Regions from separate parts of the Sphingomonas psychrotolerans genome, predicted to be linked through region 4. Evidence: predicted binding sites of a transcription regulator. Region 4 holds the regulator's gene; each other region holds the start of a gene.
The links. The regulator LexA, encoded in region 4, represses DNA repair genes until DNA is damaged. The targets are predictions, from matches to a motif close to GTTCCNCNCTTGTTCT.

Region 1 (3,996 bases), 1.2 Mb from region 4:
GCCGCCTAACCATCCGGTACGCCCGCTCCGTAAGGCGCTACCCTTCGTCAGCCCGTCTGGGCGGAAGGGGAACAGAAGCGATCAGCACATCCGGCTCTAAGCCTAGCGCCCGGACGAAGTCGGCGAACTCAACGAAGTCGAGTCGGCGTTCGCCAAGCTCCACTCTCGATACGAATTGCTTATGCAGCCCCAACCGTTCCGCTAGGCTTTGCTGGCTTATGCCCAACTGCTTCCGCCGTTCCAGAAGCGTGACGATAACGGCCCTATAGCGGTCGTCATTGAATCCGGGGCTGGTCGTTCGCCTTACGGGCATGAACGAGCCTGTCCACCATCTTGCAAAAGTCACAAAAACTGTGACAACGCGTCCCTGTCGTTGGTGGGGGGGAGATAAAATGATGTGGGTGCTACTTGGCGCTGTGCTGGTCATTCTCGCGGCGATCGGGACGATGCTCGCAAGCTCCCTGTCAAAGGGTGTCGAAGAGGCTAGGGCGAGTGAAGCTAAAAAAGTAGCAAGCCTATCTCTGATCGAAGGCTTCAAACCGGCAATCGTCTACGAAGGCGCACCGGCCAACTACGGCGTCGCTATCGATCCTGGCTCTAGCAGGTTTGCCATCGCCATCCCCGGCGCGAAACCCCGCCTGTACCACTTTAGCCAGTTGGTAGCTGCGGAAGTGGACCGTGACGGGGAGACGATCACCACGACCAAGGGCAAGATCGACACGCAAGGTGCCGCCTTTGGAACCCTTCTAGCTGGCCCGGTAGGCGGTCTGCTCGCCGGGGCTAAAACAAGCTCCACGTCTCATTCGACAACGATCATCACGAAGCTGTCGCTCAAGCTCTTCGTGAACGACCTCCACTCTCCATGCTTCGAAATCCTGTTCGGCGGCGGGATCGCGGGCAGTGAGCCGGTCAACGATGCCATTCGCAATCTTGATGATTGGTACGGCCGGTTCCGCTCGATCATCGCCGATCAGCAGCGCCAAGGGCCAGTTGGTCAGAAGGCGGATGTCGTTCAGCACGATGCGCCAGCCCCTAAGCCCGTTCAGCTTGGTTGGGCAGCACGAACGTTCGGCGGCTAAGCCAAGCCGAAGACTCAGATAATTGCGCCCAACGTCGCAGGATTGCGTTTACAGCCGACGCTAAAAATATCGAGAAACGTCGCACTTGCAACTAGTTATAGCGCTAGCGGCAACTGGTCCGCAGCGTCCGCTGGTGCCGGGTTCAGTTGCTCCACAATGGATCGGGCAAGCTCCTGCGCGGCACGTTCCCTCATCCGTTCGTCAGCTACGGTTATTCCGACGCGCGCCCAACCGGGCGCAGCCAGGATCGCGGACGCCATAACGGCTGGATTGGGGGCGAATCGTTCCATGCCCCTAAATAGAACATAAAAGGAACGCTAGGTAGGGAGAAGTTTTAGACCTGCAAACCATCGCCGGTTGCAAACCGCATCGTCGGGTTCCAGACGGTTCATGCGTTGCGGAGGACAACGAAGGCACATGGCACGGATAAAGATACCCTCAGACGTTCAGGCTGATATCCTGACTGACTGCCGGCGAAGGTGCTGCATCTGCTTTGGACTTAATCGAGACACTCGTTTGAAAAGTGGGCAGATAGCTCATCTAGATCACGACAACAGCAACAACGTTGAAACCAATCTAGCATTTTTATGCCTAGATCACCATGATCAGTACGATAGTGTAACATCACAGTCCAAGAAAATTACGATTGCAGAGGTAAAAGCTTTTAAACTAGAACTCAGTACTAGCCTTGCTTCCGCATTCGCCCAGCGCGTCCACTTCGGAGAAATCCAGACTCCGCCACGCGATCCCTATGCAGGTCAATACCTGCGTCTCGGCGCCGGCACCGATAGCGCGGACCTGAGTCTAATACCGCTTCCCGATAGTGTAGAGGGGTACCCTAGGTATTTCGTCACCGGGATGGCCATTCGAACAGTGGCTGGTGGGCCAAACATGGGATTTCTAGATTTTGAAGGCATCATGTATGACACCGGCGTTATTATCTTTGAACGAAAAAGCAGTGGCTTTACCGAAGCCAAACTAGCGCGGACCTGCCTAGAACTTGATGGTAAAGGCAAGTTAATTGTAGATGAGGATAATACCCTTGGGCTTTATGGGTTCAACGTAAGCTTTATTGGTCAATATGCAAAGGCGGGGAGCGATAGATAGATTACGGGACATGGTGTCGTCAAAGTGCGCTCTCCTTAGGGATAGTCATGCCTTTCGATCCGTTGCCCGCTCGACACTAGGCCTTTCGAGCTAAGATAGGCGACCAGCGCGGGCCGTTTAAGCTGCCTGTGGAGCTCTTGCGCGGTCATGCGGGCCGCTTCACTGACGTTCTTTTTTCGAACCTCTTTGACGCCCTCTAGGAACAGAGCTTCTAGCGCCGCGATCACCGCCTTTGCGTGCGCCGGCAGCGGCTTATCATCAGCCTTTCCCCAATCGCTGATCGTGGCGCTCGGAAAGGTGTCCCGCAGGAGCGTTCTGGCATCGATCCGAGTGCTCGCGACGATGTAGACATTGCACTCGCCGGCCACCCCATTGAGACTGTTGCGGGCGTTTCCGCGTAGGATCGCTTGTAGCATGTTGTGCTTAAACTCCCCGGCCCGGAGCGTCTTCATATCGGACGACGGAGCGTCCTCCGCTGGCAGGCCGGCGGCAGCCATTCCAAGAGCCTCATACGCTTCGTTTGGGTAGAAATAGGTTCCGATCACGACCACGTTCTTGATACGATTATAGGTGTTGGTGCCGTAGTGCCGCCCCCAATGGAGGTACTCGAAAGGCACGGTGCCGCCGGTTGCATCATCAAGGGCGGTACGCACGTCCAGCCCCGCATTCGCCTTATGGGAAATGATAAGCCAATGCTCTCGGCTTCCTTCCATTTGCTTTGCGATTTTGCGGTAGATGGCTCTGCTCGCAGTGGCGTCCTCAAGGACCTCCTTTCCGCAAGCTGTCTGCCACAGGTGAATGTGCAGATTGCGGTAGTCGGTAACGCTCGAAGGTAGGTGCACGACATTGCCACGATTCGCATGCAAGACGGTGTAAGTCTCTCTGACGCGACCAGAAGCATCGGTAATTATCGCGGGGGCAAAGTCCTCGGGGATTGGACGTGTCGATCCTACGAGCGCGCGGTCAAAACTCCCGCCAGTAGGCCGGATCAGAAGGTCCCGGCCGGCAGCGGCATGTAGCTTCTCGATGACGCCCATCTCCGCGGCAGGAACGCTGACGCTGCCTTCCTTGGTGAGGGTCATGATCTTCGCAAGGCCGCCCCCTAGCGAGGCGGGGACGCGGATTACACCCTTAGAGTCGGCGGTGCGGACTCCATCGATCATCATGGAAATGCGATGAGCCATATCGGCAAATCGACGATTCAAGAGCCCCGGCAGTCGTTGCAATGCGTAAAGCGTCACGGAGACTGGCTCGGCGAGCGTGAAGGACTCATCCCAAATCCGCAGAGCCCGAGGTTGACCGAGGAAATGGAAATCCCGAGCAGCGGTAAAAGACCGGTCATTCGTCCGGCTGATAATCATCTGCTGCGTCGTTAGGAGGACGGGAGCATTCTCGGCGTCGGGGCGGCCCAAGGCGTTAACGGCGTCGTCCCGCGTGAAACAGGCGAAGTCCTCGGGCCCGATGCCAAGGCGGCGAACGAGTCCCGCGATTTCATCCTTGGTCTTCAAGCCGATCAGGATACCGCCTGAGGGTTGGAAGCCTTTGGATTTCCATACCCTTACGAAGGAGGAAATGGCTTGGGTTTTTCCTGAGCCGGGAGGAAGAGAATTCAGATAGAATTTTGAAGGAAGATCACCGGAAAGGGCATCAAAGAACGTCTCTAGAAGAGCTCTTAGAGAAGCTCCCTCTTCATGAGAAACTTCATTTCCAAATGAAATAAGATCAGCAATCAAAAGATCGAATGATTCTTGAGCAAACGAACTCTTACCAAAGACATACATACATTCACCATGAGAAAGAGAAAATCCAC
Region 2 (8,506 bases), 2.2 Mb from region 4:
CGAGAAGCTGCCCGACAGCGTCTTGTGGGTGTAGATGTTGGCCGGGATCGGCTCGATGCACGCGCTGGTGCCGCCGCAGATGATCGAGATGCTCGCGGTCGGCGCGATCGCCATCTTGCAGCTGAACCGCTCCATCACGCCCATGTCGGCAGCATCGGGGCAAGGGCCCCGCTCGACCGCGAGCTGCATCGAGGCTTCGTCGACCTGCCCCTTGATGTGCTTGAACATCTTGAGGTTCCACGACTTGGCCATCGCACCCTCGAACGAGAGCCCGCGCGCCTGCAGGAAGCTGTGATAGCCCATCACGCCGAGACCGACCGAGCGCTCGCGCATCGCCGAATAAGCGGCCTTCTCCATGCCGGGCTCGGCGCGCTCGATATAGTCGCTCAGCACATTGTCGAGGAAGCGCATCACGTCCTCGATGAAGCCCTTCGCGTCCTTCCACTCGTCCCACGTCTCGAGGTTGAGCGAGGACAGGCAGCACACCGCGGTACGCTCATTGCCGAGATGATCCTTGCCGGTGGGTAAGGTGATCTCGCTGCACAGGTTCGAGGTCGAGACCTTGAGGCCGAGATCGCGGTGATGCTTGGGCATGTTCGAGTTCACGTGATCGGCGAACACGATGTACGGCTCGCCGGTCGCGAGGCGCGTCTCGACCAGCTTCTGGAACAAGGCGCGGGCATCGACCTTGGCGCGCTCCGAGCCGTCCTTGGGGCTCTTGAGCGACCATTCAGCGCCGTCGCGGACGGCTTCCATGAACGCATCGGGGATGAGCACGCCGTGGTGGAGGTTCAATGCCTTGCGGTTGAAATCGCCCGAGGGTTTGCGGATTTCGAGGAATTCCTCGATCTCGGGATGCGAGATGTCGAGATAGCAGGCGGCCGAACCGCGGCGCAGCGACCCCTGGCTGATCGCGAGAGTCAGCGAATCCATCACCCGGACGAAGGGGATGATCCCGCTGGTCTTGCCGTTGAGGCCGACCGGCTCGCCGATGCCGCGGACATTGCCCCAATAGGTGCCGATGCCGCCGCCGCGCGAGGCGAGCCAGACATTCTCGTTCCACGTGTCGACGATGCCGTTGAGGCTGTCGGGTACCGAATTGAGGAAGCAGCTGATCGGCAGGCCGCGGCCGGTTCCGCCGTTCGACAGGACCGGAGTGGCGGGCATGAACCACAATCTCGAGATATAGTCGTAGATGCGCTGGGCATGCGCGGCATCGTCGGCATAGGCCGAGGCGACGCGGACGAAGAGATCCTGATAGGTCTCGCCGGGGAGAAGATAGCGGTCCTTCAGCGTCTCCTTGCCGAATTCGGTGAGCAAGGCGTCGCGGCTGTGATCGACCTCGAGCGGCCAGGCGCGCGGGTTCACCGCATGCGAATCGCGCACGGGTTTTTTCGGTTTGGCTGCCTTGGCTTCGGCAGGTGCGGGGGCTTCGGCGACGGTGTCGTTCACGCTGTTTTCCGTGTCCCTGAATTCCATGTCATCCGACCCTTTTTCGACTCTGCACGCGCCTCCTTCCGGGAGGCTTCGGTGCGACTCGGGGCGGCTCGGCGATAGTAGTCATCGCCACGGCTTCGCGCGAGAACAAAAAACGAACTCAGCGCCGGCAGCCGGGCACGACAGAGCCTCACCGCATATGGGTATGCGGGGGTGCTTCTACCAGTGCTTGAGCCTGCCCCTTAGTCTTACCACTACAGATTGTGCCAAACCGAGTCCGGGCACAAGGGGTTAAATCAGCCCTTTACCAAACGGTTCATCGCTAAAATGACTCGGCTCGCAGTGGCCCCGAACCTGCGACGCATGGTCAATCCTCGGGTCCCTGAAAGGCAAGAGAACACAGCGCGAACCGAAAAAATATTCCGGGGAGGAATCGGTGGACACAATGGGTAGTGTTCGGGGGTAGTGTTCGGGCGATCGGCGGGCGCCTTCGCGATATGCCGCCGGCAGTCGTTCGACGAGCGACCGGCAAGATCCTCGCGGTCACCGCGCCCGCTTCACGCGTCACCCCGGCACAGGGCCGGGTGCGAGTTGGCGCGAATGCACCCGGGACTTTTCGGCATGGGTGTTGCGCTCTAGGACTATGCGCCTGATTTTTGGGGGGACGGCGCATGCGGATGGGCTTGCTGGCACTGGCGTTGATGGCGAGCGCCCCCGCGACGGGGCAGGACGGAGCCGTGGACGTCGCCGAGAAGTCGATCGACGAACTCCGTGCGATGCTCGCGGGCGGCACCTCCAGCGCGCGGCTGACCCAGGCGTATCTCGACCGGATCGAGGCGATCGACCAGAACGGCCCGACGCTGCGTTCGGTGATCGCGATCTCGCCCAACGCGCTCGATCAGGCGCGGGCGAGCGACGTGCGGCGCAAGGCGGGCACGCTGAAAGGGCCGCTCGACGGCATTCCGGTGCTGATCAAGGACAATATCGACACCAAGGAACTGCCGACCACCGCGGGCAGCCTCGCGCTGGCCGACAACCGCACCGGGCGCGACGCGCCGATGGTGGCGCTGCTGCGTGCCGAGGGTGCGGTGATCCTCGGCAAGACCAATCTCAGCGAATGGGCGAATATCCGCTCGAACCATTCGATGAGCGGGTGGAGCGCGGTCGGCGGGCTGGTCAGGAACCCCTATGCGCTCGATCGCAGCGCCTGCGGTTCGTCCAGCGGATCCGGCGCGGCGGTGGCGGCGAGCCTCGCCGCGGTCGCGGTGGGGACCGAGACCGACGGATCGGTGGTCTGCCCCGCATCGATGAACGGGCTGGTCGGGCTCAAGCCGACGCTCGGGCTGGTCAGCCGCACCCATGTCGTGCCGATCAGCCACAGCCAGGACACGCCGGGGCCGATGGCGCGCAGCGTCAAGGATGCGGCGATCCTGTTCTCGGCGATGGTCGGCAGCGATCCGAAGGATGCGGCGACCAGGGGCGCCGACAAATACCGCAAGGACTATGCCGCCGGGCTTTCGGCGGAGGCGCTGCGGGGTATGCGCCTCGGCTTTTGGAAGCCCGAGATGGATCGCGAACTCGCCGCGCGCTTCGACCAGGCGCTGGACGAGCTGCGCGGCGCCGGGGCGATCCTGGTCGAAGTGAAGATGCCCGAATTGAAGGGGCTCGGCGATGCCGAGAGCGAAGTGCTCTACACCGAATTGAAGGACGATCTGGCGGCCTATCTCGCGACCACGCCGGCGTCAGTGAAGGTGCGCACGCTGGCCGACGTGATTGCGTTCAACGAAGCGAACAAGGCAGTGGAGATGCCGTTCTTCGGGCAGGAGAGCTTCCTCAAGGCGGAGAAGACGCGCAGGACCAAGGACGCCGAATATCTCGGCGCGCGCGCGAAATCGCTTCGGCTGGCGGGAGTCGAAGGGATCGACGCGATGCTCAAGGCCGCGAACGCGCAGATCCTCGTGACGCCGACCTATGGCACGCCGTGGCTCAGCGACCCTGCGCATGGCGACCAGTTCAGCGGCCCTTCCGCGAGCAAACTGCCGGCGGTTTCGGGCTATCCGCACCTCACCGTGCCGATGGGGCTGGTCGAGGGCGGGCTGCCGGCGGGGCTGTCGTTCATCGGGACGGCCTATGCCGACGAATTGCTGCTCAAGGCGGGTTTTGCCTATGAACAGGCGACGCAGGCACGGGTGCCGCCGCGCTATCTGCCGAGCGCGCCGGCCGAGCTGGGACCGCAGACGCTTCGGTGACGCAATATCCTTCCGCGGAGCTTTCGCGCATCGGGAGATCTGACGCTTATCTACTGTCGAGCTCGAGCAATTCTGCGCGGACATGGATCGCCCCGAGCGACATGCGCACTTCGATCAGGAAATAGATCAGGCACGTCATCAGCAGCAGCATCGAGACGACGAAGGCGACCGCGACGATTCCGCCGACATGAAGCCCGAACAGCCGCGAGACGAACATCAACGCAACGACGAAACAAGTGGCCAGCGCGCTGGAGACGCACAGGAAGATCGCCATGTTGATCACCGAGATGCGCTTGTCGATCAGGCGCAGTTCCCAGACGTGGCGATCATGCTCCGGCCCGGTCGAGCGCGGATGGATCTCCTCGAGGGTGCGCGCCCGATCGACGATCCGCGCAAGGCGGGCGACCATCACGTTGAGGATCGCGCCGATGCCGGCGAGCAGGAACACCGGCGCGATCGCGCTCTGGATCGTGTCGGCGACGGTGGAGAGATAGGGGCCTGACATCATGTGCCGGTTATGACGGGCTGGCGCGGCGGAGCGCAAGCGGGTTAGGTAATCTACCGGTTGGTAACCGATCCGGGCGTAAGAACGGGGGATGACCAAGCCGATGCCGCTCGACGATTTCACGCGCCTGCCGCCCGTACTGACGGTCGAATGCGTCGACGGACTGGCGGCGAGCATCGATTCGGTAGCCGCCCGCGCGGCGCCCTCGCACCGTTTTCTCCGTTATGGCTGGTTCGCGGCGGCGCTGCAGGCCTATGGCGGCGCGGCGCGGACGCTCACCGTGGCACGCGAAGGCGAGCCGGCGGCGGCGCTGCCGATCGTGCCGATGGGTCCAGGCTGGCTGCGGCTCGCGACAGCGCCCGGATGCTATTGGCCGTTTCGCAGCTTCCCGGTGCGTTCCGACGCCGGGATCGAAGTGGCCGAGGCGCTGCTCGCCCGGCTGGGGCGTGAGGCGAATGCCTTGCGGCTGGGGCCGGTCTATGACGGCGATCCGGCGCTCGAGCTGCTCCGCGAGGCCGCAACGGCCAAGGGCTGGGCAGTGCTCGACCGCTTCGTCGCCGAAAGCTTCCTGCTCGATATCGCCGCGTCGCAAGCCGATGGCGGCTGGCCGCGCAACTCGACGCTGCGCAAGAATCGTTTTCATGAAAAGCATCTGGGCGGGCACGGCGAACTCGACTGGCGCTTCGTGTCGGGGGCGGACTGGGACATGGCCGCCTTCGACGCGCTGGCCGAAATCGAGCGGAAGAGCTGGATCGCCGCGCGGACCGACGGATCGGACGCCAAATTCACTGAGGAAGGCCATGGCGGCTTCTGGCGCGCGGCTTCGGCCGATCCGGTGATTGCCGGGATGATGTGGGCGGCGGTGCTGCGCGTCGACGGCGCGCCCGCGGCCTTCTCGTTCGACCTCAATGCGGGCGCGCTCAAATATGCGATCGCCAATAGCTACGATCCCGCCTTCGCCAAGCATTCGCCGGGCAAATTGCTCTATTATCGCAACCTCGTCCGCGGGATCGAGGACGGCATCACGACCGTCGACTGGGGCGCGGGCGACAGCGGGTACAAGCGCGTGATCGGCGCCGAACGCGGTCCGGCGATCCGTGACTGGCTGTTCGTGCGGCCGGGGCTGCCGGCGTTGGCGGGGCGGATGCTGCGCGGGATGTGGCGGCGGAGCGGACACAAGCAACCCTCTGTCACCCCGGCCGAAGTGCCGGGGTCCACCGATCCGGACGCGAGCAGCTAGAGGCGCTATCGCCTCGCCCAGCCGCACAGTGGACCCCGGCACTTCGGCCGGGGTGACGGTAAATAGTCAGACCGCGAACGCCTCGGCATCGATCGAATAGAGCAGCTCCGCCGGCGCCATCGCTGCGGCCTTGAGCCCCATGGCCTCGGGGACGATCTGCTCGACGTAGAAGCGCGCCGCGGCGGCCTTCATCTTGAGGAAGGCGGGATCGCCCTCCGACCGCGCGGCGACGCGGCCCTGATGCTCCATCAGCCAGCCGCAGGTGGCGACCGAGAGCATGGTCAGGAACGGGTAGCTTGCCGCGAGCCGGTCGTCGGTGTCGGCGCCGAGCAAATGACGCCCGACTTCCTCGCACGCGTCGATCAGCCGGAGCAACTCGGCATCCTCGGCCTCGCGGCGCATCTGATCGAGCAACGCGAGCAAGGTGCCGCCATTGTCCATGCCGAGCTTGCGGCCGACGAGGTCGGCGGCCTGGATGCCGTTGGTGCCTTCGTAGATCGGGGTGATGCGCGCGTCGCGGAAATGCTGGGCGGCGCCGGTCTCCTCGATATAGCCCATCCCGCCATGGACCTGCACGCCGAGGCTGGCGACTTCGTTGCCGAGATCGGTGCCGTGCGCCTTGGCGAGCGGGGTGAGCAATTCGACGCGGGCCTGCGCGGCCTTGTCGCCGGCACGGCCGCGGTCGAGCTGGCCGAAGGCGTAATAGACCAAAGCGCGCGCCGCCTGGGTCTGCGCCTTCATCCGCAGCAGCATGCGGCGGACGTCGGGATGCTCCACGATCGCGGCGGGCGCGCCGGCGCGGACGCCCTGGACGCGCTCACGGGCATAAGCCACGGCGCGCTGGGTGGCGCGCTCGGCGACTTGCACGCCCTGCAGGCCGACATTGAGCCGGGCATTGTTCATCATGGTGAACATCGCGCGGATGCCGCCCATCTCGCCGCCGATCAACTCGCCGATGCAATCGTCATGATCGCCGAAGCTGAGCACGCAGGTGGGCGAAGCGTGGAGCCCCATCTTGTGCTCGATCGAGACGGTGCGGACGTCGTTAAAATCGCCGGGGGTGCCGTCGGGATTCAGCCGGTATTTGGGGACGAGGAAGAGCGACAGGCCCTTCGTCCCTTCGGGCGCGTCGGGGGTGCGGGCGAGGACGAGATGGACGATGTTGTCGGCCATGTCGTGATCGCCGAAGCTGATGAAGATCTTGGTGCCTTTGATCCGGAACGTGCCGTCGCCGACGGGCTCGGCCTTGCTCTTGAGCGCACCGACGTCGCTGCCTGCCTGCGGCTCGGTGAGGTTCATCGTGCCGGTCCATTCGCCGGTGGCGAGCTTCGGGAGATAGAGGGCTTGCTGCTCGGGGGTGCCGTGATGCGCCAGTGCCTCGATCGCGCCCACCGTCAGGATCGGCGCGAGCGCGAAGCCCATATTGGCAGTGCCGAGCGTTTCGAGCACCGCGATCGACAGGCTGACCGGCAGGCCTTGACCGCCATATTCAGCGGGCGAGCCGATCGTGCCCCAGCCGCCTTCGACATAGGCCTTGTACGCCGCGGCATAGCCTGCGGGCATCGTCACGCCCTGCTCACTCCATTTGGGGCCATGGGTGTCGCCCAGCCGGTCGAGCGGCGCCCATTCGCCCGCGGCGAACAGTCCCGCACCTTCGAGCACTGCGTCGGTGATTTCGCCGGCCTCCGCGCTGATCTCGGACAGGCGGACGATGGACTCGAGCACGAAGCGCTGCTCGGCGATGGCGGGAGTGAACATCAGGCCTCTCTTGTCGTCTTGTTTGCCGCGCTATAGCGCCCGTCGGGTGAGCCCGACAAATCCCCGCATCTTACCCTACGGCGCGGCCGCGATCGCCGAGGCCTGCGCGGTGATTCGCGCGGGTGGCTGCGTCGCAGTGCCGACCGAAACGGTCTACGGGCTCGCCGCCGACGCAAGTGATTCGCGTGCGGTGGCCGGGATTTACGCGGCCAAGGGGCGGCCGAGCTTCAACCCGCTGATCGTGCATGTGCCCGATCTCGAGGCGGCCGAGATCATCGCGATGTTCGACGATGCGGCACGCGACCTGGCGCGGCGCTTCTGGCCGGGGCCGTTGACGCTGGTGCTGCCGCTGCGTGCCGGGGCGGGGATCGCCTCGCTGGTGACCGCGGGGCTCGACACGATCGCGATCCGCGTGCCCGATCATCGCGCGATGCAGGCACTGCTCGACGCGACCGGGCTGCCGCTGGCGGCGCCGTCGGCCAATGCCAGCGGGTCGATTTCGCCGACTCGGGCCGAGCATGTCGCGAAGAGCCTGGCCGGGCGGATTCCGCTGGTGATCGACGATGGGCCGACCTCTGCCGGCATCGAGTCGACGATCGTTCAAGGGCAGACGATCCTGCGGCCGGGGCCGCTGAGCGAGAGAGATTTGTTCTCCGGCGAAGGCCGGAACCCTGCGTTACAGCGCGAATCGCTCGGTGACGCAACGCTCCGGCCTTCGCCGGAGCACCGGGTAGTGGCGCCCGGACAGCTCGACAGCCACTATGCTCCCGGAAAGTCGTTGCGGCTGAACGCGACGGTGCGGCGGGAAGGCGAGTGGCTGATCGGGTTCGGGGCGGTGCCGGGGGACGATACGCTGTCGATCCGCGGCGATCTGGTCGAGGCCGCGGCGAATTTGTTCGACGCCCTGCATCGCGGCGATGCGTCGACAGCGGCAGCGATCGCCGTGGCGCCGGTGCCGGAGACGGGAATCGGCGTGGCGATCAACGACCGGCTGCGAAGGGCGGCCTTTCCCAAATAGCCGTCATCCCGGCGAAGGCCGGGATCTCAGGCAGCCGTCCGCTCGCAGCCTGAGGTCCCGGCTTTCGCCGGGATGACGTTCAGGCCGCAGCGCCTTCCTTGAGCCGGTTGGCGAAGCTCTTGCGCAGTTTGCGCAGCTTGGGCGGGATGACTGCCATGCAATAGGGATTACGCTGGCCTTCGCCCTGCCAATATTCCTGGTGGTAATCCTCGGCGGGGTACCATTCGGACAGCGGCTCGATCGTCGTGACGATCGGCGCAGGCCAGTCGGCCGAGGCACGCGCGATCGCAGCCTTTGCC
Region 3 (8,506 bases), 530 kb from region 4:
CGAGGAAGACGCGTTCGAGGCGGTCGAGCATCGCAAGATCGAGGAAGGCGAAGTCATCATCATCCGCTACGAGGGCCCCAAGGGCGGTCCCGGCATGCGCGAGATGCTCTCGACCACCGCGGCGCTCTACGGTCTCGGCATGGGCGAGAAGGTCGCGCTGATCACCGACGGGCGCTTCTCGGGCGCCACTCGCGGCTTCTGCATCGGCCATGTCGGCCCCGAGGCCGCCGAGGGCGGCCCGATCGCGCTGGTCGAGAATGGCGACACCATCCGCATCGACGCCGAAGCGGGAACAATCGACCTCGACGTGCCCGAGGATGTGCTCGCCGAACGCCGCGCGAACTGGCAGCCGCGGGTCAACGATTACCAGGCGGGCGCGCTGTGGCGCTATTCCCGTACCGTCGGCCCTGCCTATAAGGGTGCGGTAACGCACCCGGGAGCCAGCGCCGAACGCCATGTCTACGCGGATATCTGACCAGCATTCCCTCCCTCTGAATGGGAGGGGCAAGGGGTGGGTTTAGCGGCTGTGGCGGCTCGATGCCGCCGCGGGCGCTTTTCTCGCTCCGCTCATGGCGAGCGCGCTGCGCTCGCACCCACCCCCATCCCCTCCTTTTCAGGGAGGGGGGTGCTTGGGGCGCTGGCTGTTGCGCTATCTCTCGCGGGATGTGGGGCTCAGCCCATCGCAAATTCGACCGAGCCGGCGCAGACCTCCAGTCAGTCTGCCGCCACGCGTCAGCCCGAAACCTCCAAAATCGCCTGTGCCGCCCCCGGCGCCACCGAATTCGCCCTCGCCTGCACCCTCGACCGCACCGAAACCCCGAAGGACGTCATCCTCACCCTCCGCCATCCCGACGGCGCCTTTCATCGCCTCCAGATCACTCGCGACGGCCGCGGCGTGATCGCTGCCGACGGCGCCGAACCAGCAAAAGTGACGCCGCTCGGGCCAATTGGATCGAGGTGGAATTGGGCGGCGCCCGCTATCGCCTGCCCGCTACGGTCCGTGGGCAGGCACCGCAATGATCCCCTCGGGCGCTCCGATCGTCACAGCCGCGGAAATGCGCGCGGCCGAGCAAGCCGTGTTCGCCAGCGGCGTCTCGCAGGATTCACTGATGGAGCGGGCAGGGGCCGCAGTCGCGCGCGAGACTGCGCGCTTCGCGACAGGCCGCCCGATCCTCATTCTTGCGGGGCCAGGCAACAATGGCGGCGACTCCTATGTCGCCGCGCGCCTCCTGCAGAACGCGGGGCATGACGTCAGCCTCGTCGCCACCGGTGCGCCCGCACCCGGTGCCGCCGAGCGGATGCACGCTTTGTGGCACGGCCCGACCAGCTCGCTCTACGCCGCACGCCCACGCCCGGTGCTGGTCGACGGCCTGTTCGGCACCGGCATGACGCGCCCGCTCGAGCGCGGCCTCGCGGCGGTGTTCGCCGATCTGTGCAAACAGGCCGAGTTCACGCTGGCGATCGATCTGCCCTCGGGGATCCACGCCGATACCGGCGCCGATCTTGGCGCGCCGCGCGGGATCGACGTCACGCTTGCGCTCGGCGCGCTCAAGCCCGGGCATTTGCTCGACATCGGCCTCGAGCGGTGCGGCAGGGTCTTGCTCGCCGATATCGATATCCCGGTGCACACCCGGTGGCGAACCGTCACACGGCCCCGGATCGACACGCCCGGCGCACACAGCCACAAATATAGCCGCGGCCTCGTCGCGGTGATCGAGGGTGCCATGCCCGGCGCCGCGCGCCTCGCCGCGCGTGCCGCGATGGCCGGCGGCGCGGGCTATGTCGTGCTCGCCGGAGATCGTCCGTGGGGTGAGGGACCCGATGCCCTCGTCCGCCGCGAAGTGCGCACAGCCGAGGATTTGAGCGAATTCCTCGGCTGGGACCGCATCGACGCGATCGTGCTCGGACCCGGCCTCGGCCGCGATCGCCGCGCCGAGGCGTATCTCCGCGCCGCTTTCGCCGCCCCCAAGCCCTTGATCCTCGACGGTGACGCGCTGACCCTGCTCGGCACCGACGCCGCACGCTGGCTCGAGACTCGCGCCGCGCCGACCTGGATCACGCCGCATTCGGGAGAGTTCGACCGGATGTTTGCCGGCGTGGGCAGCAAGATCGATCGGACGCTCGCCGCCGCCGCCGAAGCGCGCGCGACGATCGTTCACAAGGGCGCCGACACCGTGATCGCCGCACCCAAGGGCGAGGTTCGCCTTCTCGCCCACGGATCGCGGTGGCTCTCCACCGCGGGCACCGGCGACGTGCTTGCCGGGCTGCTTGCCGCGCAGGTGGTGCAAAGCGGGAAGGGGGTGGCGCCTGCCGAAGCCGCCGTCTGGCTTCACGCCCGTGCCGCGCAACTTGCGGGACCGGCACTGATCGCCGATGAGCTGATCGGACATATTCCCGGGGCGATTTCAGAATGTCTGTGAACGACGACAAGGTTCTCCGCGTCGCGGCGCGTGGCGAAGGCGTCACCGGCGACGGCCGCCATGTCGCCTTCGCCGCGCCGGGCGACCGTATCACGCCGGAAAACGCGGTGATCCCCGGGCCGCACCACCAGACGCCGCCGTGCAAGCATTTCCCAGAGTGCGGTGGCTGTCAGCTCCAGCACCTCGACGACGCCAGTTGGTCGCAGTTCATCACCGATCGGGTGACGAGCGCGCTCGCGGCGCAGGGCCTCGCGGCCGAGATCCGCGCACCCTTGCTCTCGCCTCCCAACACGCGCCGCCGGGCGACGCTCCATGCCGAGCGCCGCGGCCGGCAGGTCCGGCTCGGCTTCACCCGGCAGAACAGCCACGAGCTGATCGACCTCGAGGAATGCTGGATCCTCGCGCCCGAACTGTTCGCCTTGGTCGCGCCGCTCCGCGGCATGCTCGCCGCGTTGATCCCGGGCACGCGCCGGATCAACGTCCATCTCGCGCGGACCGATCAAGGTCCCGACGTGTTGATTGATGGGCTCGAAGCCGAGGGCCTCGCCGCCGCCGAGGCGCTGAGCGCCTTCTCGCATCGCCACCATCTCGCCCGCCTGTCGATCGACGAAGGCTTCGGCCCGGGCGCGCGCTACGAGCCCGAGCCGGTCACCGTGACGCTGAGCGGAGTCCCCGTGCCGCTCCCGCCCGGCAACTTCCTCCAGGCCACGCCCGAGGGTGAGGCGGCCTTGGTCGCCGCAGTGCAGGAGATCGCCGGCGGTGCGAGAACGGTCGCCGATCTGTTCGCCGGCCTCGGTACCTTCACTTTCGCCTTCCCCAAGGCCAAGGTCTATGCCGCCGAAGCTGCCCGCGACCCGATCATGGCATTGAAGGCCGCGGTCGGGCTGGCGGGGCGCACGGTGTTCGCCGATCATCGCGACTTGTTCCGCCGCCCGGTGACGGCGAGCGACCTCTCCAATTTCGACGCGGTGGTTCTCGATCCCCCGCGTGCGGGCGCGCGCGAGCAGGTTGTCGAGATCGCCGCTTCCAAGGCGCCTATTGTGGCGTATGTATCCTGTAATCCCAGCACTTTCGCACGCGATGCTGAAACCCTATCTCAGGCCGGTTATCGCCTCGACTGGGTCCAACCGGTCGGTCAGTTCCGCTGGTCGACCCATGTCGAGCTCGCCGCGAAATTCAGCCGTCAGGGATAATCCGCGCGCACGAAGAACAGACCGTCGGGCGGGGCATTGAGCCCGAGCCGGGCCCGGTCCCGCGCTTCGAGCGCATCGCGCAGATCCGCGGCGCGCCACTTCCCCTGACCCACCAGCCCGAGGCAGCCGACCATCGAGCGCACCTGATGGTGGAGGAACGAGCGCGCTGAGGCATGCACCAGCAACCGATCGCCTTCGCGCGTGACATCGAGCCGATCGAGCGTCTTGACCGGGCTCGCGGACTGGCAATGCGCCGAGCGGAAGGTGGTGAAGTCGTGCCGCCCGACCAGCAATTGCGCCGCCGCATGCATCGCCGCGGCGTCGAGTTCGGCCGGGATCCGCCACGCCAGCCCCTTTTCCCAGGTCAGAGGCGCGCGTCGGCAGACGATGCGATATTCGTAATGCCGCGCCAAGCACGAGAAGCGCGCATGCCAGTCGTCGGCCACCGCCACGCAATCGAGCACCGCTACGGGATGGGGCCGCAGCCGTGCGTTGAGCGCCTCCATCAGCCGAAAGGGGCCGATATCGCGCGCAATATCGAGGTGCGCACGCATGCCCAGCCCGTGTACCCCCGCATCGGTGCGCCCCGCCGCGTGGACTACTGCCTTCTCGCCGATGATCGCGAACGCCGCGTCCTCGATCGCCTGCTGGACGCTCGGGCCATGATCCTGCCGCTGCCAGCCCATGAAAGGCCGGCCGTCATATTCCACGGTGAGCGCGAACCGCGTCAAAGCCGGGTGCCTTCTGGAATCGCGAAGCCGCGCAGCAACTCGGCTGACGTCATGACGCCACGCCCCGCGCGCTGGACGAGGACGGGGCGGATCGCGCCTTCGCCACAGGCGATCGTCAGGCGATCGTCGCGCACCGTCCCGGGTTCGCCGCTTTCTGTGATCGCCTCGGCCGCATGCACCCGCACGCGTTCGCCGTGCACTTCGAAAAAGGCCCCCGGCGCCGGGTTAAACGCGCGCACCTGCCGCTCGACTTGCTCGGCCGTCTGCGAGAAATCGAGCCGTGCCTCGGCCTTGTCGATCTTGGCGGCATAAGTGACGCCGTCCACCGGCTGCGGCACTGCCGGATAACGGTCGGTATCGCCGAGCACCTCGACCATCAGCCGCGCCCCCATCGCGCTCAATTCGGCGGTCAGTTCCCCCGCCGTCTTGCCAAGGATCGGGGTCCGCCCCTCGAGCCGCACCGGGCCGGTATCGAGCCCCGCCTCCATCTGCATGATCCCCACGCCGGTCTCGGCATCGCCGGCGAGGATCGCGCGCTGGATCGGCGCCGCGCCGCGCCAGCGCGGCAGCAGCGAGCCATGGACGTTGAGGCAACCCAGCCGCGGCGCCGCGAGCACCGGCAGCGGCAGGATCAGCCCATAAGCGGCGACCACGGCGACATCGGCGCCCCATGCCGCAAAGTCGGCCTGTGCTCGCGGCTCGCGCAGGCTGAGCGGCGTTCGCACTGCGATCCCCAGCGTTTCGGCCCGCGCATGGACCGGGGAGGGGGCGACCTTGCCCCGGTTTCCGCGCCGCGGCGGCTGGCTGTAGGCTGCAACCACGTCGTGCCCCGCCTCGGCCAGAGCGTCGAGCACCGGGACGGCGAAGTCGGGGGTTCCCATGAAGATGATCCGCATGGACTGCCCTTATCAAATCGTCATCCCCGCGATAGCCAGGATGACGGAATTTGCTTCTTCGAACGCCGGCGCTATCTCTCCCTGATGGCTTCCCCAGAAATCGAGGCATTGACTCAGGCACTCTCCCGCCTGCCCGGACTCGGCCCGCGCTCGGCGCGGCGGGCGGTGCTCCATTTGCTCAAGAAACGCGAGACCGCGCTCGACCCCTTGCTCTCGGCGCTGACCACAGTCAGCCGGCGGCTCAGCACCTGCGGGATCTGCGGCAATGTCGACACCAGCGATCCGTGCGCGGTCTGCGCCGATCCGCGCCGCGACACGCGATCGCTCTGCGTCGTCGAGGATGTCGCCGATCTCTGGGCGCTCGATCGCGCGCGGCTGTTCCCGGGCAAGTTCCATGTCCTCGGCGGCCGGCTCTCGGCGCTCGAAGGCATTCGCCCCGAGGATCTGCGCGTCGACAGCCTCGTTCGCCGCGTCGCCGCGGGCGGAGTGGACGAAGTCGTGCTTGCGATGAACGCCACGCTCGACGGCCAGACCACCGCGCATTATCTCGCCGAGCGCCTCGAGACCTATCCGATCCGCATCACCCAGCTCGCCCACGGCCTGCCCGTCGGCGGCGAACTCGACTATCTCGACGAAGGCACCCTTGCCCAGGCCCTCCGTGCACGCCGACCGATTGCCTGAAGCGATAAAACCAAAATGACCTCCGACGCTTGCGACCAAAGCGCCATCCGACTATTTTAGGCCAATGGCCATTCTACCCATCATCGAAGTTCCCGATCCGCGCCTGCGCCTTCTCTCCGAGCCCGTTGAGCAGGTGAACGACGAACTGCGCGATCTGATCGCCGACATGTTCGATACGATGTACGACGCCCCTGGCATCGGCCTCGCCGCGATCCAGGTCGGGATACCCAAACGCGTCATCGTCATGGACCTGCAGGAGGAGGAAGATGAGGAGGGCAAGCCGATCCGCGCGCCGCGCGTCTTCATCAACCCCGAGATCTTCGACCCCGCCGAGGAGCAGTCGGTCTATACCGAAGGCTGTCTGTCGATCCCCGAGCAGTTTGCAGACGTCGAACGCCCCGCGCGCTGCCGGGTCAAGTGGCTCGACGAACAGGGCGCGGCGCATGACGAGATATTCGAAGGACTGCTCGCCACCTGCATTCAGCACGAGATGGACCATCTCGAGGGAATCGTCTTCATCGACCATCTATCGCGCCTCAAGCGCGACATGATCCTCAAGAAGCTCGCCAAGGCCCGCAAAGCCGCGGCCTGACGCCACTCCCACGCTAACCGTCGCTCGGGCAGGCGGCCGGGTGACGACTATTGCTCTCGACTCGCTCTCCGGCTAAGTTCGCTTTCTGTTCCGGGAGGCATGGTTGGACTCGCTCGCACTCATCGTGATCGTCGTAGCGCTGCTCGGCGGCCTCGGCCTGGGCTGGTTCCTCGGCACCCGCGGAATCGCCGAAGCCCGCGCCGAGCGCGACAGGCGCGAAGCTGACTTCAAGGCGGCAATCTCCGACCTCGTCGTCGCCGAGGAGCGGGCCAGCCAATTGCCCGCGCTGCGCGACGAGAACGCGGCGCTGCGCGACGAACGCGACGAGGCCCGCCTGCAGCTCACCGAGCTTCGCACCAGGGCCGAAGCCTTTGAGGAGCGGCTGGCCGAGTTCAAAGATGCGCGTGAAGCAATGGCAGGCCAGTTCCGCGAGGTGGCCAGCAATATGCTCGGGGAAACCCAGAAGGCGTTCCTCGAACGCGCCGAGGCCCGCTTCACGCAATCCGGCGAGCAGAACGAAGTAAAGATGAAGGCACTGCTCCAGCCGGTCGAGTCGACTCTCAAGCGCTATGAGGAGGGCCTCCAGCGCGTCGAGAAGGATCGCAACGACAGCTATGGCGTGCTGCGCGAGGCAATCACCGAAGTGAAGGCCCAGCTGGGCGAGACGCGCACCGAGACCGCCAAGCTGGTCAATGCGCTGCGTGCGGCGCCCAAGACCCGCGGTCGCTGGGGCGAGCAGCAATTCCGCAACCTGATCGAGATCGCCGGACTCTCGGGCCATGTCGATTTCGCCGCCGAGGTTTCGATCACGACCGAGGACGGCACGCTCCGCCCCGACTTCATCATCCGCCTGCCGGGCGATCAGCAGCTCATAGTCGATGTGAAGTGTGTCTTGGATGCCTATCTAACTGCAGCGGAAAGTACGTCATCGGAGGAGCGGCAGGCGGCCTTGGTGGCGCATGCCAGGGCGGTGCGCAATCATGCCGATGCGTTGTCGCGGAAGGCCTATTGGGCGCAGTTCGAAAAGGCGCCCGATTTCGTCATCATGTACATTCCCGGCGACAATTTCCTGTCGAGCGCGCTCGAGGTCGACATGGAATTGTGGGAGCGCGCTGCGCGGAACCGCGTGATCATCGTCGGCCCCTCCGGCTTCCTGCCGCTCGCGCGCACCGTCGCGGCGATGTGGCGGCAGCAGAAGCTCACCGAGGATGCGCGCGAAGTCGGAAAGCTCGGCAAGGAGATGTACGAGCGCCTCGCCACCGCTGCGACGCATCTCAAGCGCGTAGGCGGCGGGCTCAACAGCGCGGTCGACAATTACAACAAGTTCGTCTCGAGTTTCGAGGGCCGGGTGATGGTCTCGGCGCGGCGCTTCCAGGCGCTCAACGTCGATACCGGCAACGCCACGCTCGACAGTATCGACAGCGTCGACGTGGTGGCCAAGGCGCCCGTGGTCGAGCTGCTCCCCGCGGCCGGTCCGGCCCCGGAGGCGTCCGAGGCACAGGCGGCCGAATAACGCCCGCTGTCGCGATACCGTCACGCGACGCTGCCGCCGCCCTATCTCAAGCGGATATGGCGGTATCGCCAGACAGCGAACACTTCCGCATCTACCACCAGTTTGTCACCGATCCGCACGGGCTGGTGCGCGAGATGCTCGATCCCTTGTGAAGATCGACACTTGCTTGTGCGCGTCAGGCCGATAGCTTCCTCCCCTGAACGGGGAGTTCGCCATGATTCGAATGCACTGTCTCGCGCCGCTGGCACTGATCGTGGTGAGCCCGGCATGGGCGCAGTCGCTGCCGCCCGCGCCGCCAGCCTCGCAGGACGCCCAGCCGTCGCCGGAGGAAGTGGCGCGCGACGCGAAGCTCGGTGCGGCGATCCAGGCGGTCGAGGCCGGCAAGGCCGCCGAGGCGACCGCGATCCTCGAGCCGCTGCTCGCCGAATATGAGAAGCTCTATGCCGGCGAGAAGCGCAAGATCTACTGCGCACACAATCC
Region 4 (8,506 bases):
GCGCGGGCGAGCGCCTCACCCCCGCCCGCCTCGCACTCGCCGGCACCGCGGGCCATGGCGAACTCGCGGTGCGCCGCAAGGTACGCGTCGCCATCGCTGCAACCGGGGACGAACTGGTCGCGCCGGGCGCGCCGGTGGGTGAAGCCCAGCTCCCCGAGACCAACCGCTTGATGCTCGCGGCACAGCTCGCCGACCTGCCGGTCGATCTGATCGATCTCGGCATCTTGCCCGATCGCCAGGAGGCGCTGAAAGAGGCCTTCCGCGCCGTCAATGCCGATCTGCTGGTCACCAGCGGAGGTGCGTCGGTGGGGGATCACGATCTCGTCCGTCCCGCGCTCGAGGCCGCCGGCGCCAAGATCGATTTCTGGCGGATCGCGCTCCGCCCCGGCAAGCCGATGATGGCGGGCACACTCGGGGATACGATCGTGCTCGGTCTGCCCGGCAACCCGGTCTCAGCCTTCGTCACGGCCTTGCTCTTCGTCCGCCCGCTCATCGCGCACCTCGCCGGCGCCGCCGATCCGCTGCCCCGCACGCGCACCGCGACGCTCGGGGAACCGCTCGCCGCCAATGGCGAACGCACCGATTATCTGCGCGCCGAACTCCGCGACGGTCGCGTCCTCGCCTCGACGCTTCAGGACAGCGCGATGCTCCAGGCGCTCGCCCGCGCGTCGTGCCTGATCGCCCGCGAGCCCCATGCTCCGGCCGCACAGACGGGCGAAGCGGTGGAAATCCTCGACCTGGCTTGACAAGCCACCGGAACATTGCATAAACGTTCCTTGTCTGTTCTGGACAGGAGGATCTGGATGCTCACGCGCAAGCAGCACGAGCTCATCTGCTTTATTGCCGATCGGTTGGCCGAGACCGGCGTTTCACCTTCGTTCGAGGAAATGAAGGAAGCGCTCGATCTCAAGTCCAAGTCGGGCGTGCACCGGCTGATAAGCGCGCTCGAGGAACGCGAGTTCATCCGCCGCCTGCCCAATCGCGCCCGCGCGCTCGAAGTGCTGCGCGTGCCCGAACGCGGTGGCGAGGCGAAGAAGCCCGTCGCGGCCAAAGTTGACAAATCGAGCTCGACTCCCGCAACTTTGCCCAGCCCGGCCAACGACGTGGTCGAGATCCCGCTCCATGGCCGTATCGCCGCGGGTACGCCGATAGAGGCGCTCGAAGGCTCGACCATGCTTCCCGTCCCCGCCGCCTTGCTCGGCGCGGGCGAGCATTATGCGCTCGAGGTGGCTGGAGATTCGATGGTCGAAGCGGGCATTCTCGACGGCGACTATGCGCTGATCCGCCGCACCGAGACGGCGCGCGACGGCGAGATCATCGTCGCGCTGATCGACGATGCCGAGGCGACGCTCAAATATTTCCGCAAGGAAGGCGCGATGATCAGGCTCGATCCGGCGAATCGCGATTACAGTGCCCAGCGCTACCGCCCCGATCAGGTGCGCGTGCAGGGCAAGCTCGCGGGGCTATTGCGGCGCTATTGATCGACCGGGCGCCCGTTGCGCGCTGCCGGGCGCAGTGAAGGGCGGTTGTACGGTCAATGGATCCAGCCACGGGTGCGATCCGCCGCCGCGGACGGTTCGAACCTTGGTGTCGGCGAGGGTGATTGCCACCCCGCCGGTCTTCGCCAGCGTATCGCGGTCGAGCTTCAACCATTGCGGCGAGCAGCCGGGCGGCAGGCGACGCTCGCTCACCACGACGTCGGCGGTCCGGCACGCCGCGATCATCTCACGCCACGGCACCAGATAGCCACTTCGTGTGGCGAGGACTCGCCAGCGCCGCGCGCCTGCCGGAACTTCGACCATGCACAGATCGGGGCTGCATCGCGCGCCCGGCACCTCGGAGAGCAGGAGGAGCTGATCCTCCTCCGCGCCGCTATTCTCGCCGAGCATCGCGCGGGTATAGTCCCCCGCACGATCGCGCAGCAGCGCCATTTCGCCGTTCACCATCCGAATCGCCAGATGGCGGCCGTCGCCGGTGACAAGCAGGTCGGGCGGCGGCGTTAGCAACGCCCAGCCCAGCCCGATCGCGAACGGCAACGCGCCCGCCCAGCGGACGCGAGTGCGCCACAAGGCGATCCACAGCCCTCCCGCCACGATCAGCGCATAGGCGCCTCCCGGCATCGCCGGCAGTGCCGCCACCGCGCCCGGCGCGGACGCCGTCACGTGCGCCAGCCACAACAACAGATCGAGCGCGCGCGCCGTGAGCCACCAGACCGGCGCACCGATCCCTGCAACGTCCAGCGCCAGCGCCAGCGCCTCAAGCGGCATGATCACGAAGGTGGTCAGCGGGATCGCCACGATATTGGCGAGCGCGCCGTAGACGCCGGCTTTGTGGAAGTGGAACAGCCCGATCGGCATCAGCGCCAGCTCGACTGCCACGCCGGTGAGCAACAGCGAGCCCAGCCCGCGCAGCAATCGCCGCCCGCGCCCCTCCTCGCGCCGCTTGAACCAGCCGCGCACCCGCGGACTCTCGTGCAGCGCGACGATCGCCGTTACCGCGGCAAAGCTCAGCTGGAAGCTCGGACCGGCCAACGCCTCCGGCCAGAGCAGCAGCACGACGAACGCACCCGCCGCCACCAGCCGCAGCGTGATCGCCTCACGCCCGAGACTGAGCGCGAGCAGAACTAGCAACGCCGCCGCGCACGAGCGGATCGTCGGCACCTCGGCGCCCGTCAGCAGCGTGTATCCCACCGCCGCCAATGCCCCCGCTCCTGCCGCCACCAGCGGCAATCGCCAGCGCAAGGCGAGTGTCTGGCTCAATGCCAGCAGCCGCAGCACCAATAGCATCGCCGCGGCAGTGACGGCGGTGACGTGCAGCCCGCTCACCGAGAGCAGATGCGCGAGGCCGGAGCGCCGCATCGCCTCCGAATCCTCCTCGGCGATCGCCCCCTGGTCGCCGGTTGCGAGCGCGCTGGCGATCCCGCCACCGCTGCCCGCGATCCGCGACTGAATATGGCTGGAAAGTCGCGTCCGCAGGTCCGCGCCAGGGATGTCCGCAGGCGCGACGATCTCGACAGGCGCGAATCCTTTCCCCGTTGCGCCCAACCGGGCGAACCACGCGACGCGCTCGAAATCATAAGCCCCGGGCACCGCCGCCGCGGGCGGGGGCATCAGCCGCGCGCGCAGCCGGATCACCGCACCGCGCGCGATTTCCGCCGCCGCATCAGCAGTAGCGAGATTGACGCGTATTCGCGGCGGAAGATCGGCATGTCCGAGCGGCGCCAGCGTCACGCGCACCATGTCGCGCGCGGGCAATTGCTCGACTCGTTCGACCCGCGCCGTGACAACGACCACTGCCGGCCGTGCGAGGACCGGCGCGGCAACCCGTTCGCTCCGCCACCAGATCAGCGCGCAGCCCGCGGCCAGCATAATCCCCGCAATCGCCACCACCCGCGGCGCCCTGCCCCCACCGGGAAGCGCTATCGCCACCAATCCCAGCGCGAGTCCGCCGAACGTGAATCCGATCCATCGCGCCGCATCGGGCAACAGGAACCACGCTGTGATCCCCGCCCCCAGCATCACCGGGAGCCACAGCACCAACTGCTCGCGCTCGGCCTCCAGCCAACCCTCGATGCGGGAAATGCCATGGCGAAGCGCCGCCCTCGCCCCCATTTGAAGGGCGGGCAACCCCGTGCTAGGGGCCTCGGCGGCTGAGCTGGCCATCGATTTTCAAGTCTGGGAGCACGCGCGGTTGAGCGCAACAACGGAAACCGGCGCCGGCAAGGCCGTCGTCACGCGCTTCGCGCCTTCGCCTACCGGGTACCTCCATATCGGGGGCGCGCGCACGGCGTTGTTCAACCTGCTGTTCGCCCGTCATCATGGCGGGAAGTTCCTGCTGCGCATCGAAGATACCGACCGCGCGCGCTCGACCGAGTCGGCGATCGCGGCAATTCTCGACGGGATGCGCTGGCTCGGGCTCGATTGGGACGGCGACGAGGTCTACCAATTCTCGCGCGCGGCGCGGCATGCCGAGGTCGCCCAGGAGATGCTGGCCAATGGCCACGCCTATAAATGCTTCGCTACCGCCGAGGAGCTTGAGGCGATGCGCGCCGAACAGCGCGCCAACAAACAGCCGTTGCGCTATGACGGTCGCTGGCGCGACCGCGACGCGAGCGAAGCCCCCGAAAGCGCCCCCTTCGTCGTTCGTCTGAAGGCGCCGCGCCAAGGCAGCGTCACGATCCAGGATCAGGTCCAGGGCGCGGTCACCGTCAACAACAGCGAGCTCGACGATATGGTCCTGCTCCGCTCGGACGGCACGCCAACCTATATGCTCGCAGTGGTAGTCGACGATCACGACATGGGCGTCACCCATGTCATCCGCGGCGACGATCACCTCAACAACGCTTTCCGCCAGCTGCCGATCTATCGCGCGATGGGCTGGGAAGAGCCGACCTACGCGCACATTCCGCTGATCCACGGCGCGGACGGCGCCAAGCTCTCCAAACGCCACGGTGCGTTGGGCGTCGACGCCTATCGCGACGAGCTCGGCCTGCTGCCCGAAGCGGTGTCGAACTATCTGCTTCGCCTCGGCTGGGGGCATGGCGACGACGAGATCATCAGCCGCGAGCAGGCAGTCGAATGGTTCGATCTGGCCGGCGTCGGCAAGAGCCCCTCGCGCTTCGACTTGAAGAAGCTCGAGAATCTCAACGGTCATTATATCCGCTCGACCGACGATTCGCGCCTCGCCGAACTGGTGGCCAAGCGCCTGCCCTTCCAACTTTCGGAAGCGCAATCGACGCTGCTCGAAGCGGCAATGCCCTCGCTCAAGCCACGCGCCGCAAATCTCAACGAGATAGCCGACGGTGCGATGTTCCTTTTCCGGACCCGTCCGCTCGATATGGACGAAGGCGCCAGAGCTTTGCTGGAGGGCGATGCCCTCGCGCTTCTTGCTGCGGTGCACACCGCGCTTGACGCGGCCGGAAGCTGGGATACGGAAGCGCTCGAAGCGGCGGTACGCACCGTCGCCGACGATGCGGGGGTCAAGCTCGGCGCCGTCGCGCAACCTTTGCGCGCGGCTTTGGTCGGGCGACGAACCTCTCCGGGCATCTTCGACGTTCTGGCGTTGCTGGGGCGGGAGGAGAGCTTGGCCCGTATCGCCGATCAAATGACCAAGCCCGCCTGATCCGGGCCAGACAAGGACGACGTGTATGAGCGATACCGCGAAGCTTCAGGTTCCGGGTAAGGAAGTCGAATACCCGATCCTCACGGGCAGCGTCGGCCCCGACGTCGTCGATATCCGCAAGCTCTATGCCCAGACCGGCAAATTCACCTACGATCCCGGCTTCACCTCCACCGCGTCGTGCGAATCGGGCCTGACCTATATCGACGGCGACGAGGGCATCCTGCTCCATCGCGGCTATCCGATCGGCCAACTCGCCGAGCAGTCCAGCTTCATGGAAGTCGCCTACCTCCTGCTGAACGGCGAGTTGCCGGGCGCGGAAGAGCTCACCAAATTCAACACCACGATCACCCGCCACACGATGCTGCACGAGCAGCTCGCGACCTTTTATCGCGGCTTCCGTCGCGATGCGCATCCCATGGCGGTGATGTGCGGCGTCGCCGGCGCGCTCTCGGCCTTCTATCATGATTCAACCGACATTACCGATCCGAAGCAGCGCATGATCGCGTCGCACCGGCTGATCGCCAAGATGCCGACAATCGCGGCGATGGCGTACAAGTACAGCGTCGGCCAGCCGTTCCTCTATCCCGACAATCGCCTGTCCTATACCGGCAACTTCCTGCGGATGACCTTCGGCGTCCCCGCCGAGGAATATGTCGTCAACCCGGTGGTGGAAAAGGCGCTCGACCGCATCTTCATCCTCCACGCCGATCACGAGCAGAACGCCTCGACCTCGACCGTGCGCCTCGCCGGCTCGTCGGGCGCCAACCCCTTCGCATGCATCGCCGCGGGCATCGCCTGCCTCTGGGGCCCGGCGCATGGCGGCGCCAACGAAGCGGCGCTCAACATGCTTCATGAGATCGGTCGTCCCGAGCGGATCCCGGAATTCATCGCGCGTGCCAAGGACAAGAACGATCCGTTCCGCCTCATGGGCTTCGGCCACCGCGTCTACAAGAATTACGATCCGCGCGCGACGGTGATGCAGAAGACCGTGCGCGAAGTGTTCAAGGAATTGAACGTCTCGGACCCGGTGTTCGAGGTCGCGATTCAGCTAGAAGAAATGGCGCTCAAGGACCCGTATTTCATCGAGAAGAAGCTGTTTCCCAACGTCGATTTCTATTCGGGCGTGATCCTCTCGGCGATCGGCTTCCCGACAACGATGTTCACGGCATTGTTCGCGCTCGCCCGTACCGTCGGCTGGGTCGCACAGTGGAACGAAATGATCTCGGACCCCGAGCAGAAGATCGGTCGTCCGCGCCAGCTCTATACCGGCCCCACCCAGCGCGATTACGTTCCCGTCGACCAGCGCTGAGGCGAACGCATCCGCTCCGTCATCCCGGACCCGGGGTGATGGAGCGAGCCTGCGCCTGTGCAATTTCCATTACCAGATCCTCGGGCAACGGTTCGGCGTAGAGAAACTGGACCGTGTCTTTTTTTGCCCGATACCGCCCCAACCGGGCTTCGAAATCGGTGTCGCCGCGATAGACCGGATAGACGCCCAGATGCTTCTGCCAGACAGCGCAATATAGGAACGACCGGCCGCCGAGCTGGAAGGCGGGCATGTCGTATTTGATTGCCTCCTTCAGGCCGGGCGCCGCGGCGCGAACGATCGCGCGGAGTCGCTCTGCATAATCTCGGCCCGGCCCCGCCTGTGCGGCGAGATAGGCGTCCACGCTTTCGAATTGGCCCGTCATGGCCTAAATATGCCGAGGCCGTCCCGACGGCGCAATCGGCTCAGTGCCCCGCCTCCGCGGCGACCCACGTCTGAAACGCCATCATTGCCGGGCTCGGTACGCGCGACTTGAGCCAGGTCAGCCAATAGCGCCCGGTCGCCACTTCCACCGCGAACGGCCGCACCAGCGATCCGTCATCAATCGCCCGGCCCAGCATCGACGCGGGCGCAAGCGCCACGCCGGCGCCCTGCATCGCCGCCTCTGCCATCGCCAGCGACGAATCGAATACCGGCCCCTTCAGCGTCGGTGCCACGACGCCCGCCGCCTCGAACCAGCGCTGCCACTCGTCGGCGCGGTAGGAACGCAACAGCGGCTCGGCGAGCAGATCGCACGGATTTGCAAGTCTCCGCGCCAGCGCCGGGGTGCAGAGCGGGGTCAGCGGCGCCTCCATTAGCGCTACCGTCTCGGTCGCGTGCCACGCGCCGTCGCCGAAGCGGATCGCAAGATCGAGCCCCTCGCCCGCCAGATCGACTCGATTATTGTTGGTGAACAGCCGCAAATCGACTCGAGGATGCGCCGCACGAAATGCCGGCAGCCGCGGCAGCAGCCAGCCGGTAGCGAAGGTCCCCACCGCCGCCACCGAGAGCAATTGCGTCGCCTCGCCGCTGGCGATCCCTTCGACCAGTTCGGCGATGCGATCAAAGCTCTCCGCCAGCGCCGGCTGGAGCGCCAGCCCCTCGTCGGTCAAGGCCAGGCCCCGTGGCAACCGGCGAAACAGCTGTACCCCCAGCCGTAGTTCGAGTGCCTTGACCTGATGGCTGACCGCTGCCTGCGTCACGCACAATTCGATCGCGGCGCGGGTGAAGGAAAGGTGCCGCGCCGACGCCTCGAACGCGCGTAGGGCATTGAGCGGCAAGTGCGGGCGGACCATCGCAAAGCCATAAGCACTTCTAATGCCGCCGGCCAGCTTCCGCCCTGTGGGGCGTCGAATCTGTACCGGAGACTACAACTCGATTCAGCAACGGGAAGCCTCGCCCCGCTTAGTCTCTCCTCACTGCGGAACAAACCAGGAGAGCCAAGATGAGGATTGCCAAGATCATCGCCGCCGCCGTGCTCGCGTTCACGGGGATAGCCGGCACCACCACTGCCGCCAGTGCGGCTCCGATTGCCGTCGTCGGTGCCAGCGCGGTCGCGCAGGACTATGGCTACGGCGATCGCAACGACCGCCGCTATCGGGAAGACCGGCGCTATCGCGGAGACCGCAATCGCTGGGACCGCCGCGACCGCCGCGATCGCCACTGGGACCGCGGACGTGGCTACGATCGCGGGCGCTATTATCGCGGCCACCGCGCACGCCGGGTCTGCTGGAACGAATGGCGCCGCGGCCACCGCGTGACGGTCTGCCGCCGCCGCTAGGAAGACCGGGCGCCTGCCGAATGGTGGGCGCCCAATCCCTTTTACGTCACTCCCGCCAGGGCAGCGAGAACAGGAACCGCGCGCCCATGCCCGGCGCGCTGTCGACAGTCAGGTCGCCGCCCATCGCTCGCGCCAGCCGCCGTGCGATGTAGAGCCCGAGGCCAGACCCGCCCGGCTCGCTGTCGTCGACCCGGCCGAACTTTTCGAAAATCCGTTCCTGGTCCTCGGGCGCGATGCCCTTGCCCTGATCGGCGACGATAACGCAGCCTTTGTCGCCGTCGCGCTCGAGTCGGATCCAG

Region 1: the regulator LexA is predicted to act here: its motif matches at 1,380-1,395, upstream of CVN68_RS23760 (DUF6771 family protein).
Region 2: the regulator LexA is predicted to act here: its motif matches at 1,582-1,597, upstream of CVN68_RS16810 (ribonucleoside-diphosphate reductase subunit alpha).
Region 3: the regulator LexA is predicted to act here: its motif matches at 6,590-6,605, upstream of rmuC (DNA recombination protein RmuC).

Annotation. Positions count from the first base shown of each region.
Region 1 covers NZ_CP024923.1:265,648-269,643, reverse strand. Annotated here, with positions in the region: gene CVN68_RS24250 (helix-turn-helix domain-containing protein) at 1-9, shown strand, start outside; gene CVN68_RS24370 (helix-turn-helix domain-containing protein) at 38-313, opposite strand; gene CVN68_RS01255 (hypothetical protein) at 393-1,079, shown strand; gene CVN68_RS23760 (DUF6771 family protein) at 1,175-1,339, opposite strand; gene CVN68_RS22925 (hypothetical protein) at 1,596-2,186, shown strand; gene CVN68_RS01245 (hypothetical protein) at 2,222-3,967, opposite strand.
Region 2 covers NZ_CP024923.1:3,677,536-3,686,041, forward strand. Annotated here, with positions in the region: gene CVN68_RS16810 (ribonucleoside-diphosphate reductase subunit alpha) at 1-1,479, opposite strand, end outside; gene CVN68_RS16815 (amidase) at 2,115-3,686, shown strand; gene CVN68_RS16820 (DUF2721 domain-containing protein) at 3,733-4,191, opposite strand; gene CVN68_RS16825 (GNAT family N-acetyltransferase) at 4,283-5,431, shown strand; gene CVN68_RS16830 (acyl-CoA dehydrogenase) at 5,498-7,189, opposite strand; gene CVN68_RS16835 (L-threonylcarbamoyladenylate synthase) at 7,236-8,207, shown strand; gene msrA (peptide-methionine (S)-S-oxide reductase MsrA) at 8,287-8,506, opposite strand, start outside.
Region 3 covers NZ_CP024923.1:905,035-913,540, forward strand. Annotated here, with positions in the region: gene ilvD (dihydroxy-acid dehydratase) at 1-475, shown strand, start outside; gene CVN68_RS03915 (NAD(P)H-hydrate dehydratase) at 1,017-2,420, shown strand; gene CVN68_RS03920 (class I SAM-dependent RNA methyltransferase) at 2,411-3,613, shown strand; gene truA (tRNA pseudouridine(38-40) synthase TruA) at 3,604-4,344, opposite strand; gene fmt (methionyl-tRNA formyltransferase) at 4,341-5,240, opposite strand; gene recR (recombination mediator RecR) at 5,325-5,921, shown strand; gene def (peptide deformylase) at 5,986-6,513, shown strand; gene rmuC (DNA recombination protein RmuC) at 6,617-8,026, shown strand; gene CVN68_RS03950 (tetratricopeptide repeat protein) at 8,241-8,506, shown strand, end outside.
Region 4 covers NZ_CP024923.1:1,432,137-1,440,642, forward strand. Annotated here, with positions in the region: gene CVN68_RS06365 (molybdopterin molybdotransferase MoeA) at 1-746, shown strand, start outside; gene lexA (transcriptional repressor LexA) at 804-1,481, shown strand; gene CVN68_RS06375 (ComEC/Rec2 family competence protein) at 1,464-3,611, opposite strand; gene gltX (glutamate--tRNA ligase) at 3,691-5,121, shown strand; gene CVN68_RS06385 (citrate synthase) at 5,147-6,430, shown strand; gene CVN68_RS06390 (iron chaperone) at 6,450-6,812, opposite strand; gene CVN68_RS06395 (LysR family transcriptional regulator) at 6,853-7,722, opposite strand; gene CVN68_RS06400 (hypothetical protein) at 7,872-8,207, shown strand; gene CVN68_RS06405 (sensor histidine kinase) at 8,254-8,506, opposite strand, start outside.